Regions from separate parts of the Clostridium sp. TJA085 genome, predicted to be linked through region 1. Evidence: predicted binding sites of a transcription regulator. Region 1 holds the regulator's gene; the other holds the start of a gene.
The links. The regulator Rex, encoded in region 1, represses fermentation and respiration genes when NADH is low (regulators of the CRP and FNR family bind a similar motif). The targets are predictions, from matches to a motif close to ATTGTTAANNNNTTAACAAT.

Region 1 (8,109 bases):
TATGAGCTTACTTATGTATCTGGTGAAACTATTCTTGAAACAGGATCAATATCATCAAAAATACCACAAATATTTTTGTTAGACTTAGTTTATACTGAAGTTATAAAAGAAATGTTTAATGAGGCTGTTGAAAGAAAGGTTAAAACAACAAATGCTATTGAAGTATATAATGATAGCATTTAATTAAAGATTTATAATTTTATTAAACTACTATAAATACTTTTTTTAGTAAAATAGTAGTTTTTTTATTTGAATAATTTCAATAATGTGGTAATATTTAAATTAAATGTATTAAATTCAAAAAACTTTAATTGAATTGTAATAATAAATTAGTAATATTAATATTACTTTTCTATACAATAAGTATGAGGGCTTTTTTGGAATGATATTATATTTATTAACATTAAGACCAAAATAATAATATATATTTTAATTAAGCTTTGTAGTAGCATATAAATAAATAATTTTTTTAAAGGAAGCGATGTTTAAATGATGATGAATAATCATAAAATGATAGCAGACTATATATTAGATAATATGAGAGAAGATAGATTACATTTAATAAATAGAAAGAGATTTATATGGGGAAATATAAAACCAGATTGTGCCTCAAGATATAAGTTTAAAAAACATTATTATGATGAAAGTATAGATATGATACTTGAGATGATTGATAGATTATCATCTCTTACAGTAACAGATATTATGAATGATAGTAGTGTTGGAAAGTTTAGTGGGGTTTTAGGGGTTGTATGTCACTTCTTAACTGATTATTATTGTTTACCTCATTATGAAAGATGGGAATTCAAAAATTCAATGAAACCTCATGTTTTATACGAAAGAGAACTTTCTAAGGTTTCTAAAAATTATGAAATAAATGTAATTAAAAATAATAGATTAAATAGAGGCAATGTAAAACAATTTATAGAAGAAACTTTAGAGCTATATAGATTTGAAGAAAGCTATGAAAATGACTTAAACTTTGCATATTATGTATGTACTAATGTAGTTAATATGATTATAGAATCCGTAGTAGCAAATGAGCAAAGAAGAGAATTAGCAATGTAAAATTAATATGGATATAGATTATATATGTGTAATATACATATACAGTCTATATCCTTTTTTAGTGACATAAACTTTTTTATGTAAGTATATTAATATAATTTATAAAAATGTTAATTATAAATTTAAAAATAATTCTTAGTAAAATGGTTGCATATTTGAAAATAAAATCATATAATGAACATATGAACAATCACTCATATATAAGGGGGAATTTTATGCAAGAAGTTTATATAGATAAATGTTCAGCTAATATAACACATCCAGACGGAATCGAATATGTAAGAGAGAGACTACCTAAGGAAGAAACTTTATATGATTTAGCAGAACTTTTTAAAGTTTTTGGAGATACAACAAGAATTAAAATAATATGTGCACTTTATGAAAGGGAGTTGTGTGTTTGTGATATAGCAACACTTTTAAATATGACTCAATCAGCAGTATCACATCAATTAAGAACTTTAAAAGCAGCAAGGCTTGTTAAGTTTAGGAGAGAAGGTAAATCAGTTTTTTATTCATTAGATGATGAGCATATTATGAGAATATTTAATGAAGGATTAAATCACGTTAATGAATAAAAGGAGGGATCATATATGGAAAGTAAAAGATTAAAATTATCTTTAAATGGCTTAGATTGTGCAAATTGTGCAGGTAAAATAGAAAGTATAGTAAGCGAATTTCCAGAAGTGAAAGAAGCAAGTTTAAACTTTTCATTTAAATTATTAATAGTAAAATATGATGAGAATTTTACTGAAAGTTATATGATAGATAAGATAAGAAAGGTTGTTAAAGATTTAGAACCGCATGTTGAAGTAGTTAAATATTCAATTAATCAATCTAATTCTAAGTTTAGAAATTCATCATCTATTTGTACTGATGTTTGTTGTACTACAGATAGAACTTATAGTGAACATCATCACAGTGATGAAATGAATAAAAGTGAACAAGAGGGTATACCTAAAAAAGAAGAAAATAAAATAATAGTTTTTTTAAAAGAAAATTTTAGGCTTATATTTGGTATAGTATTTTTTGTAATTGGAATGATATTTGATGAAAATATACCTTTACTTTTAATTTCATATATATTAGTAGGAAGTGAAGTTTTATTAAGTGCATTTAAAAATATTATAAGAGGTAAAATATTTGATGAAAACTTTCTAATGAGTATAGCAACAATAGGTGCTATAGCAATAGGGCAATATCCTGAAGGTGTCGCAGTTATGCTTTTTTATGAAATAGGAGAATTATTCCAAAGCTATGCTGTAAATAGATCAAGAAAATCTATATCAGAACTTATGGATATAAAAGCTGAATATGCTAATTTAGAAAGAGATAATAAAATCGTACAAGTATCACCAGAGGATGTGAGTATTGGAGATATTATAGTTATAAAACCTGGTGAAAGAGTTCCTCTTGATGGAATAATATTATCTGGAAAAACTTTAATAGATTCATCAGCACTTACAGGTGAATCAGTACCAATAAGCAAAACAAAAGGGGATGAACTTTTAGCAGGTTCTATAAATAATACTGGAACTATAAAAGTTAAAGTAACAAAGGTATTTGAAGATTCAACTGTAGCAAGAATATTAGAACTTGTTCAAAATGCAAGTAGTAAAAAAGCTTCAACAGAAAAGTTTATAACAAAATTTGCTAGGTATTATACTCCGATTGTAGTATTTTCTGCTGTAGCATTAGCTATAATACCACCATTATTAACAGGAGATAGTTTTGATGAATGGTTATATAGAGCATTAATATTTTTAGTTGTTTCTTGTCCTTGTGCGTTAGTTGTGTCAGTTCCTTTAGGATTATTTGCAGGAATAGGTGGAGCTTCAAAAAAAGGAATATTAATTAAAGGTGGAAATTATTTAGAAGCACTTAAAGATGTTGACACAGTTATATTTGATAAAACAGGTACTTTAACAAAAGGTGTATTTAAAGTAACAAAAATAAATAATATAGATATATCAAAATCTGATCTTTTAAAGTATGCAGCAACTTGTGAAAAATTTTCTAATCATCCAATAGCTAAATCAATTGTTGATGAGTATAAATTATCAAGTAATAGTGATATAGATGATAATGTAATTGAAAGACAAGAAGAAGTTTCAGGAAAAGGTGTAATAGCTAGAGCTTACAATAAAAATATACTAGTTGGTAATAAAAAGCTTATGAAATTAAATGGTATTGACGTTCAAGAGGTTAATGAAATAGGAACTATAGTATATGTTTCAATAGATAATGAATATAAAGGTAATATAATTATTTCAGATCAAATAAAAGATGATGCAAAGAGTGCTATAGATAATCTTAAATTAATTGGTGTAAATAAAATAGTTATGTTAACTGGAGATAGTAAAAAGGTTGCAGATAAAGTTTCAAATGAATTAGGAATAACAGAATATTATTCAGAATTATTACCAGATAATAAAGTTGAAAAAGTTGAAGAAATATTAAAGAGTAAAAAGACAGGAAAACTTGCATTTGTTGGAGATGGTATAAATGATGCCCCTGTACTTGCAAGAGCAGATGTTGGAGTAGCTATGGGAGGAATAGGTTCAGATGCTGCTATAGAAGCTGCAGATGTTGTTCTTATGAAAGATGAACCTTCAACATTAGTGGATTCAATTAAGATAGCAAGAAAGACTAATAAAATATTATGGCAAAATATAATATTTTCATTAGGTGTAAAAATATTAGTATTAGTACTTGCCACTCTTGGAGATGCAAATATGTGGGAAGCAGTATTTGCAGATGTAGGTGTAACATTAATTGCAGTATTAAATTCAATGAGAGCACTTAGATTATAAAATTTAAAAGTATTTAAAAGACTTTTAAAAATATATTTTTTTTAATATAAAATTAGCGTAAAGTTATGATATTTATATTGTAGTTTTACGCTAATTATTAATTTATATAAATATATTTTTTTGTAAATAATATTAAACACTTTGATTTATAAAATATTATGAATTATAATATGTGTTACGAAATTATAAATTACAAATATTATTAAAAATAAGAAATTATATTTTAGTATCTATATATAAATTATGCCTAAAAAAATATTATATCCTATCTAATCCTTTTTAAATACAAGTAATTCCATTGACAAAGGTAGAAAAGAAAAGTATAATCTACTACGGTAAATCTTTCAGGCAAAACAAGATGGGTAGCATACAGGAATTTTTCCTGTTGTAGAGTTTAAAACTTTACATCTTATTCAAGCAAAGTTTATATATAAGATGGGCGTCTTATATATAAACTTTATTTTTTATAATAAAATTGGATTATTTTAATTAAATTATGGTAATATATATAATGATAGTTAAAAATTTAACTCTCAATTAAAGAGTTTTATATAATTATGTTTAATCAAATATAAAAATTAATAAGGAGATACGTATGGAAAAAAAGAAATCTATTTCTATGGCTGTGATTAAGAGACTGCCTAAATATCACAGATATTTAAATGAATTATTAAAAAATGATGTAGACAGAATATCTTCAAAGGAATTAGGAGAAAAAATAGGCTTTACAGCTTCTCAAATACGTCAAGATTTAAACTGTTTTGGTGATTTTGGACAACAAGGATATGGATATAATGTACGTGAATTAGCAAGTCAAATAAGTACTATATTGGGATTGGATAAAGAGTATAATGCAGTAATAATTGGAGCTGGTAATATAGGTCAAGCAATAGCCAACTATACTAGATTTAGTAAAATGAACTTTAAATTAAAGGCTATATTTGATGCTAATCCTAAATTACTTGGAATGAGAATAAGAGATGTTGAAATACAGGATATTGACAACTTAGAAGGGTTTTTAAAAGATAACAAAATAGACGTTGGAGTAATATGTGTACCTAAAATTAATGCACAAAGAGTTTGTGATACTTTAGTCGAAGGTGATGTAAAAGGAATATGGAATTTTGCACCTGTAGATTTAATTGTTCCAGAAAATATAACTGTTGAAAATGTACATTTAAGTGAAAGTTTATTAACTTTAATATATTTATTACATGATAAGAATAATAAATAATAGCTTTAAAGCTAGATAAAATAAGAGGTTTTGAGGAATTGTAAAAAAATACACAAAATTTTAGAATGATATTGCAAAAAATTTAACAAAGTATTATAATTGTAATTGAAGTTGAGAGACTTCAATTATTTTTTAGTTATATTTGTTAATATTATAACAAACAATTGAAAAATAATTACAAAATTTCAAGTTTTTAATGTTTGATAAAGTGAAAATTAGAAAAATATTCAAATAATGTATATTAATTGGGTTGTGAAAAAAGGGAGGCTTTATTAATGGAATTAAAGAATGTAATTCTTCAAAAAGAAGGAAATTTAGCTATCGTAACTATAAACAGACCAAAAGCATTAAATGCTTTAAATTCAGAAACATTAAAAGATATTAATACAGTTGTTGAAGATTTAGAAAAGGATAACAACATAACTTGTGTTATATTAACTGGATCTGGAGAAAAATCTTTTGTTGCGGGTGCTGATATTTCAGAAATGAAAGATTTAAACGAAGAACAAGGAAAAGAATTTGGTATTTTAGGTAACAAAGTATTTAGAAGATTAGAAAAATTAGACAAGCCAGTTATAGCTGCTATCTCAGGATTTGCACTAGGTGGTGGATGTGAACTTGCAATGTCATGTGATATAAGAATAGCTTCAGAAAAAGCTAAATTTGCTCAACCAGAAGCAGGTCTTGGAATAACTCCAGGATTTGGTGGAACTCAAAGATTAGCAAGATTAGTTGGAGAGGGAAAAGCAAAAGAACTTATTTATACATGCGATATGATAAAAGCTGATGAAGCTTTAAGAATAGGATTAGTTAATAAAGTGGTTCCTTTAGAAAATTTAATGGATGAAGCAAAAGCTATGGCTGAAAAAATAATGGCCAATGCTCCAATAGCTGTTAAGTTATGTAAAGATGCAATCGGAAGAGGAATGCAAGTAAGTATAGATGAAGGAATAATGATAGAAGCAGAAGACTTTGGTAAATGTTTCAGTACAGAAGACCAAGTTGAAGGTATGACTGCTTTTATGGAAAGAAGAGCTAAAAACTTCCAAAACAAATAATGAAATAGAATATATAAATTCACTAATAGATTTAGGTGTATTATTAGGAGGGTAATTTAAATGAATTTCCAATTAACTAGAGAACAAGAATTAGTAAGACAAATGGTTAGAGAATTCGCTATAAACGAAGTAAAACCAATTGCGGCTGAAATTGATGAAACAGAAAGATTCCCAATGGAAAACGTTAAAAAAATGGCTAAGCTTGGTATGATGGGAATACCTTTTAGTAAAGAATTTGGTGGAGCTGGTGGAGATGTACTTTCATATATCTTAGCAGTTGAAGAATTATCAAAAGTATGTGGTACAACAGGAGTTATACTTTCAGCTCACACTTCACTTTGTGCTTCATTAATAAATGAATTTGGTAAGCCAGCACAAAAAGAAAAATATTTAATACCTCTTGCAAAGGGAGAAAAAATTGGAGCATTCGGTTTAACAGAACCAGGTGCTGGTACTGATGCAGCAGGACAACAAACAACTGCAGTTTTAGATGGAGATAACTACATCTTAAATGGATCAAAGATATTCATAACAAATGGTGGAGTTGCTGAAACTTTCATAATATTTGCTATGACAGATAAATCAAAAGGAACAAAAGGAATATCAGCATTTATAGTTGAAAAAGATTTCCCAGGATTCTCAATTGGTAAAGTAGAAGATAAGATGGGTATAAGAGCATCATCAACTACAGAATTAATTATGGAAAATTGTATAGTTCCAAAAGAAAACCTAATTGGACAAGAAGGTAGAGGATTTGGAATTGCAATGAAAACTTTAGATGGTGGTAGAATTGGTATTGCATCTCAAGCTTTAGGAATTGCAGAAGGAGCTTTAGAAGAAGCTATTAACTATATGAAAGAAAGAAAACAATTCGGAAGATCATTAACAGCATTCCAAGGATTACAATGGATGGTTGCTGAAATGGATACAAAAATAGAAGCTGCAAGAAACTTAGTATACAAAGCAGCATACAAAAAACAAGCAGGACTTCCATATTCAGTTGATGCTGCAAGAGCAAAATTATTTGCTGCAGGTGTAGCTATGGAAGTAACAACTAAAGCAGTTCAATTATTCGGAGGATATGGATACACTAAAGAATATCCAGTTGAAAGAATGATGAGAGATGCTAAGATAACAGAAATTTATGAAGGAACTTCAGAAGTTCAAAAGATGGTTATCGCAGGAAGCAAGTTAAGATAAGGGAGGCCTTTTAATAATGAATATAGTAGTTTGTTTAAAACAAGTTCCAGATACAACAGCAGTAAAAATAGATCCTAAAACAGGAACACTTATAAGAGATGGTGTACCATCAATAATAAATCCAGAAGATAAACATGCTTTAGAAGCAGCACTTCAAATAAAAGAAAATAATGGAGCAAAGGTTACTGTAGTAAGTATGGGACCTCCACAAGCAGAAAGTGCATTAAGAGAAGCTTTATGTATGGGAGCTGATGAAGCAGTACTTATAACAGATAGAGCTTTCGCAGGAGCTGATACATTAGCAACTTCAAAAGCATTAGCAGGAGCTATTAAGAAGTTAGAATACGATATAATATTTGCTGGTAGACAAGCAATTGACGGAGATACAGCTCAAGTAGGACCAGAAATAGCAGAACATTTAAATATTCCACAAGTAACTTATGTTCAAGATGTAAAAGTTGAAGAAGATGGATTATTAATAAATAGAGCATTAGAAGATGGATATGAATTAATAAAAGTTAATACACCATGTCTTTTAACTGCAATAGAAGAATTAAATAAGCCAAGATACATGAATGTTGGATTAATATTTGATACAAAGGATTCAAAAATCACAATCTGGTCAGCAGATGATATAGATGTAGATAAGGCAGAATTAGGTCTTAAAGGATCACCAACAAAGGTTAAGAAGTCAATGACTAAGGAAATGAAGGGCGCTGGCGAATTAATTAAAGAAGGT
Region 2 (8,109 bases), on a different contig from region 1:
GCCAAGCAATATCATCTAATGATGATATTATATAATAATCAACATTTAAAGAAGTCATCTTTTCTCTTACTTCTTGTAACTTTTCTTCTCTACTTTTTCCTGCATATTTTACATCATGAATAAATATATTTTCATTCGGAAGGCTTGGTCTATCTTCCCAAACATATTGAAGTAAATCTTCATCTATTTTTATTTTAAATAAATTACTTTTTTCAATTTCTTTAAAGGACTTGTAGTCCTTTACTGAAAATACTTTTCCATCAAAAGCTAAAACCTCACCCTTTTTAATATTTTCTTTAATCCATTCATTTAAAGTTGGATATCCTTCTATTCTCATTTTGAATAATTTTATATTAGAATCCTTTAGTTCTTTTTCTGCTTGAATAAAATATCTGCCATCAGTCCAAAGTATAGATTCCTTTAATCCAATAAGTAAAGTTCCTGCTGACCCTGTAAATCCTGACATAAACTGTCTTCCTTTAAAATAATCACTTACATATTCACTACCATGTGAATCTGAACTTGGAATAATATAATAATCTATCCCCTTTTCCTTCATTATTCCTCTAAATTTTTCTAATCTATTTTTTATAAGATTATTCATAAAATCGCCCCCATTTTATATAATTATTGTATTATCTATTTCATCAATTAACTTTTTAGATTTTTCTAACCTAGATAATATTCTATATATAGTAATAAATACTAACTTATCTTTTTCATCTACAACAGAGCTAAATTTACCTTTTATATACGTTTCTAAATTCATAACTTCATCTAAATCTAAAATTAACTCATTATTATTAAAGCTATAAGCCTTACTTAAATTAAACTTAAAGTCTTCAATAATATTACTTTTTATTTTATTTTTAAAAATATAAAAATAAAGATAGTACATATCATTATTTAAAAATCTTTGATTATATACAAATTCATTAACACATTTTAATTTATATGTACTATTATTAATTATTATTTTACTTTCAAATAGTTTAGAAAGCAAAACCTGTTCATCTATATAAGTTGTCAATTTAGCATTTATTTTCTCTTTACAACCTTTATATACCATATTTAAACTAATTTTATAGTATTGCTTACTTAACATATCTATAGAATCTTTTAAGCTGTAAGGAAATATATATTTGCTTCCAATATACCCTACAAGTATACCAATAACCATAAAAATAAATCTATAAAAATCCCCGCTTGCTGGTGCATTAGTTATAATAGAAAATACTCCTAAACTAACTGTAGTTGTACATATAGTTTTTATAGTAAAATCTGATTGTATAGAATAAATATAATAAAATATAGCAAATATAAATACTTCTAAATAAAAACTTCCTACAAATATATCTATTAAGCTAAATATTATTATACCAACAATAGTTCCTTTAAATCTTTTAGTGAATCTCTTTTGACTATCTTCTATATAAGGTTGTACTACTGTAAATATAGTAAAAGTAATCCATTTACCTTCTGGAATTTTAAATAATTCTACAATAAAATACGATACAGATAAAAGGAAAGATAATCTAAAAGCATATGTAAATTTAATTGATTTTCTAAAATTATATTTAAAAATATTTTTTATTTTAAATTTATTAAATGATGAAAATACATTTTTTATTTTAACCCTCTTTTTTTTCTTTAAATCAATTAAATTTGTTAGGGAAAATTTAAGCATTTCAATATTTTGTAATATATCATAAAACGAATAATTATCTTTAAAATATTTAGAATACTTATTTGAAAAACTTTCTATATCAATAGTAAATTTTGAATAATAATTATCTTTTTTTATATAAATTTTCATTTCATTTATTAGATTTACTAAATCACTTAAAAATTCTTCTTCTTTACTACAATTAGTTAATTTAATTTTATTTATAGAATTACTTAATCGTTCTAAGCAAACTGATAAATTCAAAAGAATACTGTCATTATCATCAATATAAAAAAAGGAAGTTCTTCTATTATAAATAGTAGCTACTATACTATCTAAATATGTAGTTACCTTTAAATTTTTATTTTCTAATCTATATTCCTTACTTCCTTTTAATCTTTTAGTTTCTAAAATATCTTCATTTTTTAAAGTGCTTATTTGATTTAAAATACTATCTAATAGCAATATAAAATTAGACTTTATTTTGTCTTTTGACTTATCTTTATTTAAAATTAATTGGCTAATTATTATAAATAATGAACCAACAGCTAATGCAATTAATCTTTCTTTAAATTCATAAAAGTAATTAACTGGTTTAACTAAAAGATATAAATATCCAAGAACAAAAGGAATCCAAATAGATATTGTTAAGTCTGAAACAAAATTATATGTAATAAAAAATAATGCAAAAAAGTTTATAAATAACCCTAAAAATATATTAAAAGTAGCAATATAAGAAAATATACCTATATATAAAAAAGCCACTAAAAATATTAATGAATTTTTTATTGGATTAGCCGTTAAATCTTTATTCAATAAAGTTAATGCTCCTTTAACTACTGCAACACCTACAAATGCATTTATATTTCCAAGAAAGAACCAGTAAGAAAGAAAAACTATAACTCCAAGAATAAATATTATAGTTTTTAAAAAGTATTCATTCTTCAAAACTTTTTGCATACTTTATCACTCCAAAAATATATTTATTATTTAGAAATTATAAATATATTTTTTTATAATTCAACCATTCATTTAATAAAATGTAACATTATATATATTAAGTTAATTATTAAATTTATATATTGTATAAAAAGATTTTCTAACATTTATCATATATATAAATAGTTATTTTCTTTATATATTTAAATAATAAAATATAATATAAAAACAAAAATATATTTATAAAATAAAAAAGCCCACTATCTATAAAAATAGTAGGCTTTATTTTATTTAAAGTCTTTTAAAAGTGCTGCAAATGGATTGTTTATATCCTCTTCTGCTTCCTTTTGCATCTTCTTCATTATTTTATTTACTTCTCTTTTATTCACTTTATCATTTTTATTAAATCTTTTCTTAAATACTGATTCTTTTTCTCTAAAATTACAATTTTCTCCTGGGCAAACATATATTTTTCCTTCACCAGACCCTCTAAGTTCTAATCTCTTTTTACACTCAGGACATCTTGCATTTGTAAGTCTTGCTATATTTTCTCTATGCCCACATTCTCTATCTTGACATACGTACATCTTTCCTTGCTTTCCTTTAACTTCAAGCATATACTTACCGCATTCTGGACACTTTTTACCAGTTAAATTATCATGATGAAATTTTGAATTTTCTTGTTTTACTGCTTCCACAAGAGCTATTGAATAATTTCTCATTTCCTTTGTAAACTTCTTTGGATCTTCTTTTCCTTTTGAAATTCTATCTAAAGCAGCCTCCCACTTTGCTGTAAGAAGTGGTGACTTAAGTTCACTTGGTACAAGTTCTATAAGCTGTTTTCCTTTTGATGTTGGGTAAATTTCTTTTCCCTTCTTCTCTATAACAAATGAATTAAATAATTTTTCAATTATATCTGCTCTTGTTGCAACAGTACCAAGTCCACCTGTTTCTCCTAAAGTTTTAGAAGAAGCTTTATCAACTTGTATATATTTTTGTGGATTTTCCATTGCTGATAAAAGAGTTCCCTCATTAAATCTTGCTGGTGCCTTAGTCTCAGAAACTTTAACTTTAACATCTAAAATTTTTAAGCTATCACCTTTATTTATTTTTGGAAGTTCTTGTTCTTTTATATCCTCTTTATCATCCTCATCTTCTCTATCAAATACCTTTTTCCACCCTTTTGATTTAATTACTTTTCCTTTTGCTATAACTTTTTCTCCATTTATCTCTCCTTCAAGAGTTGTTTGAATATATTCAAATGGAGGTAATAATACTGATAAAAATCTTTTAACAACTAAATCATATACATGTCTTTCATCTGAACTTAAATTTGCTAAATTACTCTTTTCCTCTGTTGGAATTATAGCATGGTGGTCTGACACCTTACTATCATCAACAAAGCTTTTATTTGCTTTTATTTTACTCTTTAAAAGCTCTGTTGCTATAGCTCTATGTTCTCCAAATGCTATTCCTTTAAGTCTATCTGGAATAGTAGATACTATATCTCCTGATATATATCTTGAATCTGTTCGTGGATAAGTTAAAAGTTTATGATTTTCATAAAGTCTTTGCATTATATTTAATGTTTGCTTTGCAGAATATCCATAAATTTTATTACAATCTCTTTGAAGCTCTGTTAAATCATAAAGCTTTGGTGAATAAGTCTTTTTATTGGCTTCTTTAATATCAACTATTTTTATTTCACCATTTTTTATTTTTAATGATACTTTATCTTTAAAATCAGCATTAAATATTCTTGAATTATTATCTTTATTTACCCAAGTAAAATTACATTTATTTGTTTTTATATCTATTGTGTAATATTCCTTTGGTTTAAAATTTTTAATTTCCTCTTCTCTTTGTACTATCATAGCTAAAGTTGGTGATTGTACTCTACCTGCTGAAAGCTGAGCATTATGCTTGCAAGTTAAAGCTCTTGTTACATTAAGTCCAACAAGCCAATCAGCTTCTGCCCTACATTCTGCAGCATGAAAAAGATTATCATATTCTTTTCCATCTTTTAAATTTTTAAATCCATCTTTTATAGCCTTATCTGTCTGAGATGATATCCAAAGTCTCTTAAGAGGCTTTTTAACATGAGCTTTTTCAATTATCCATCTTGCAACAAGCTCTCCTTCACGTCCTGCATCTGTCGCTATTACAATTTCTCCTACATCTTTTCTATACATCTGCTCTTTAACAATTTTAAATTGCTTTCCACTACCTTTTATAACCGTAAGCTTCATATGCTTTGGAAGCATTGGCAATGTTTCCATATTCCATGCTTTCCATGATGGATTATATCCTTCTGGTGCATCTAAGGTTACTAGATGTCCTAATGCCCATGTTACTATATACTTTTCTCCTTCTAAATATCCATTTCCTTTTTTATTACATTTTAAAACTCTTCCAAGTTCTCTTCCTACTGAAGGTTTTTCTGCTAAAACTAATATTTTACTCATATAAATTCCTTTCAATCTATATTAAAAAGTTATTTTCTACACTATTTAACATGATAACTTAATATTTAATTCTTATTATTTCATTATAAACTAAATAACAATTAATACAAAATTTTTAATTATCATTATACTTTTCTTAATAACAAAAAATATTACTAAATACATATATTTTTAAAATTCTACACCCCAATTATTTATTACACTTTTTAAATATAAATTCTTTTAATTATTTGAATTATTTGTAATCAATGGTATAATAATCCTAAAACAAGGAATAATTTAATATAAACTTGTAGCATAATTTTTTATTATTTTATAATTATTAATTATTTAAAAAGGAGGAAATATTATGACAGCTTCTGTTAAAGAAAATATTAGTATGGACATAATTGATAAAATTGATATTAGAGTTGGAACAATAAAATTAGTTGAGGATATTGAAAAATCAAAAAAATTAGTTAAACTAACTGTTAATTTTGGTGAATTTGAAAGAACTATATTAGTAGGAATGAAAGGAGAAAGAGAAAATCCTAAGGAAATCGAAGGTCAACAAGCACTATTTATAGTTAATTTACCTCCAAAGAAAATGGCAGGTGAAATTTCAGAAGGTATGCTTTTTGATATTGGATATGCTGATGGAATTACCCCTGTTTTAGCACAACCTGAAAAAACAGTTCCTAATGGAACAAAAGTTGGTTAGAACTTAACATAACATTAAAAAATATTATTTAATGTTATATAAAAATATTTTAAAATAATATTATATAGTATTAATAAAAATAACAATTAACTAAAACCTTTTTAGTTTTCCATGATACACATTTTAATATAATATCAATAAAAAATAACCTAATAAGTAATTTTTAAAAATTACTTATTAGGTATTTAATTAAAACTTTTACTAATAATCTGTTCTTAAATTATCCTTTGTCCAATATTCAAAAGCTTTTAAACATTCACTTTTATCTAAAGCTTCCAAATCTATTATTTTTTTATCATTACAATCTTCTTTTAAAAACTTTAATATATGCTCATCTCTAAAGCCAATATCTCTAGCATCTTGAACTGTGCATCCATAATACACTTTTGATATATTAGCCCAAATAATAGCTGACATACACATAGGACAAGGTTCTGATGTTGTATATAATTCACATCCACTTAAGTCAAAAGTATTAAGTTCTTTACAAGCTTTTCTTATAACGTTTACTTCACCATGAGCAGTAGGATCATTATCTTTAATTACAGTATTATGAGCCACAGCTATAATTTTTCCATCCTTAACTATTGCTGCACCAAATGGACCTCCTTCGTGATGCTTCATTCCATCCATGCAACTTTCAACACATAAATTCATTATCTTATCTTTTTCCATATTCATACCCTCTTTATCTTAATTATTATATTAATTATTAAATTATTTACATATTAATATTATACTTATAATAATTTATTTTTAAAATATGGCTAATAATTTTATGCATCTTTCTTTAAGCTAGCCATTAATATTTTCTCAGCTGTCATAGGTAAGTCTCTAATATTAACTCCCATTCCATTATATATAGCATTTGCTATTGCTGGAGCTGGTGTATTAATAACAATTTCACCTATTGATTTAGCTCCAAATGGACCCGTTGGTTCATAACTACTTTCAAATTCTACTCTTACATTACCAACATCTAATCTAGTTGGTAACTTATATTGCATAAAAGTATCATTAATCATTCTACCATTCTTATCATAATTTATATCTTCAAGTAATGCCATACCAATACCTTGCACTATTCCACCTTCTGCTTGTATTCTTGCAAGTGCTGGATTTATTACTGTTCCACAATCAACAACAGAAACATAATCAACTACTGATGTTTTTCCTGTTTCTTTATCAATTTCAACTTCAACCAATCCAACCATAAATGGTGGTGGTGAAACTGGACTTGAATGTGATACAGAAACAACAATAAATTGTCTATCCCCTACAATTAATCTTTCAGAAAGTTCTTCTAAAGAAATTTCTTTGCTTCCATCTAAAGCTTTTATTGTTTTTCCATCAAACTCAACTTCTTCTGGAGTTAAATTTAATTCTTTAGCTCCCTCAATGCAAATTCTTTTTCTCATTTCCTCACAAGTTTTTACTACAGCCATTCCTGTTACATAAGTTGTACTTGATGCGTAAGAACCAACATCATATGGTGACATATCAGTATCAACACCACTTACTGTAACATTTTCTATAGGGCAATCAAGACATTCTGCTGCCATTTGAGTAAATATAGTATCAGAACCTGTACCCATATCAGATGATGCGAGCATTAATTGATAAAAACCTCCATCACCCAATTTTATTTCAACAGAAGCTTTATCTATATTTTCTATACCTGAACCTTGCATAGTTATTGCTACACCTACAGATCTTACTTTATTATTTCCAATATCTTTATATGGATATTTTTCATCCCACTTAAATATTTCTTTAGCCCTCTTTAAACACCTATCAAGAGCACAACTATTAAGAGTTTCACCATGATATGCAGTAAGATATTCTCCTTCTTTAACCATATTTATTTCTCTTATTATAGTAGGATCCATATTAAGCTTTGCTGCTAATTCATTTATTATAGATTCAACAGCAAAGAATCCTTGAGTTGCACCATAACCTCTAAATGCACCAGCTGCCATTGTATTAGTATATACAACTTTATAATCAAAATTATATGCCTCTACTCTATTGTATACTGTTAAAGGCTTAACTCCAACTAACTCTACAACTGTAGGTCCTTGTTCTCCGTAAGCACCTGTATTTGAAATAACTGAAATATCAAGTGCTTTTATTACCCCATCTTTATTTGCTCCTAACTTAACTTTTAATTGCATAGCATGTCTACTAGATGACGCAGTAAATGTTTCTTGTCTATCATAAATTATCATTGCAGGTTTCCCTGTTTTTAATGTAACTATGGCAGGATATATTTCGCAACATAATGTTTGCTTAGCTCCAAAACCTCCACCAATACGTGGTTTAATTACTCTTATTTGTGA

Region 2: AC4FQW_RS03925 (tRNA-binding protein) is a predicted target of Rex. The motif match lies at 5,389-5,408, and genes of this name have one in related genera.

The regions. Positions count from the first base shown of each region.
Region 1 covers NZ_JBZEEZ010000003.1:48,388-56,496, reverse strand. Annotated here, with positions in the region: gene AC4FQW_RS09600 (MurR/RpiR family transcriptional regulator) at 1-183, shown strand, start outside; gene AC4FQW_RS09595 (zinc dependent phospholipase C family protein) at 490-1,068, shown strand; gene AC4FQW_RS09590 (ArsR/SmtB family transcription factor) at 1,284-1,643, shown strand; gene AC4FQW_RS09585 (heavy metal translocating P-type ATPase) at 1,659-3,878, shown strand; gene AC4FQW_RS09580 (redox-sensing transcriptional repressor Rex) at 4,474-5,112, shown strand; gene AC4FQW_RS09575 (short-chain-enoyl-CoA hydratase) at 5,388-6,170, shown strand; gene AC4FQW_RS09570 (acyl-CoA dehydrogenase) at 6,231-7,370, shown strand; gene AC4FQW_RS09565 (electron transfer flavoprotein subunit beta) at 7,387-8,109, shown strand, end outside.
Region 2 covers NZ_JBZEEZ010000001.1:735,237-743,345, forward strand. Annotated here, with positions in the region: gene AC4FQW_RS03910 (aminopeptidase P family protein) at 1-604, opposite strand, end outside; gene AC4FQW_RS03915 (FUSC family protein) at 620-2,626, opposite strand; gene AC4FQW_RS03920 (DNA topoisomerase III) at 2,893-5,070, opposite strand; gene AC4FQW_RS03925 (tRNA-binding protein) at 5,420-5,770, shown strand; gene AC4FQW_RS03930 (nucleoside deaminase) at 5,972-6,445, opposite strand; gene AC4FQW_RS03935 (xanthine dehydrogenase family protein molybdopterin-binding subunit) at 6,547-8,109, opposite strand, start outside.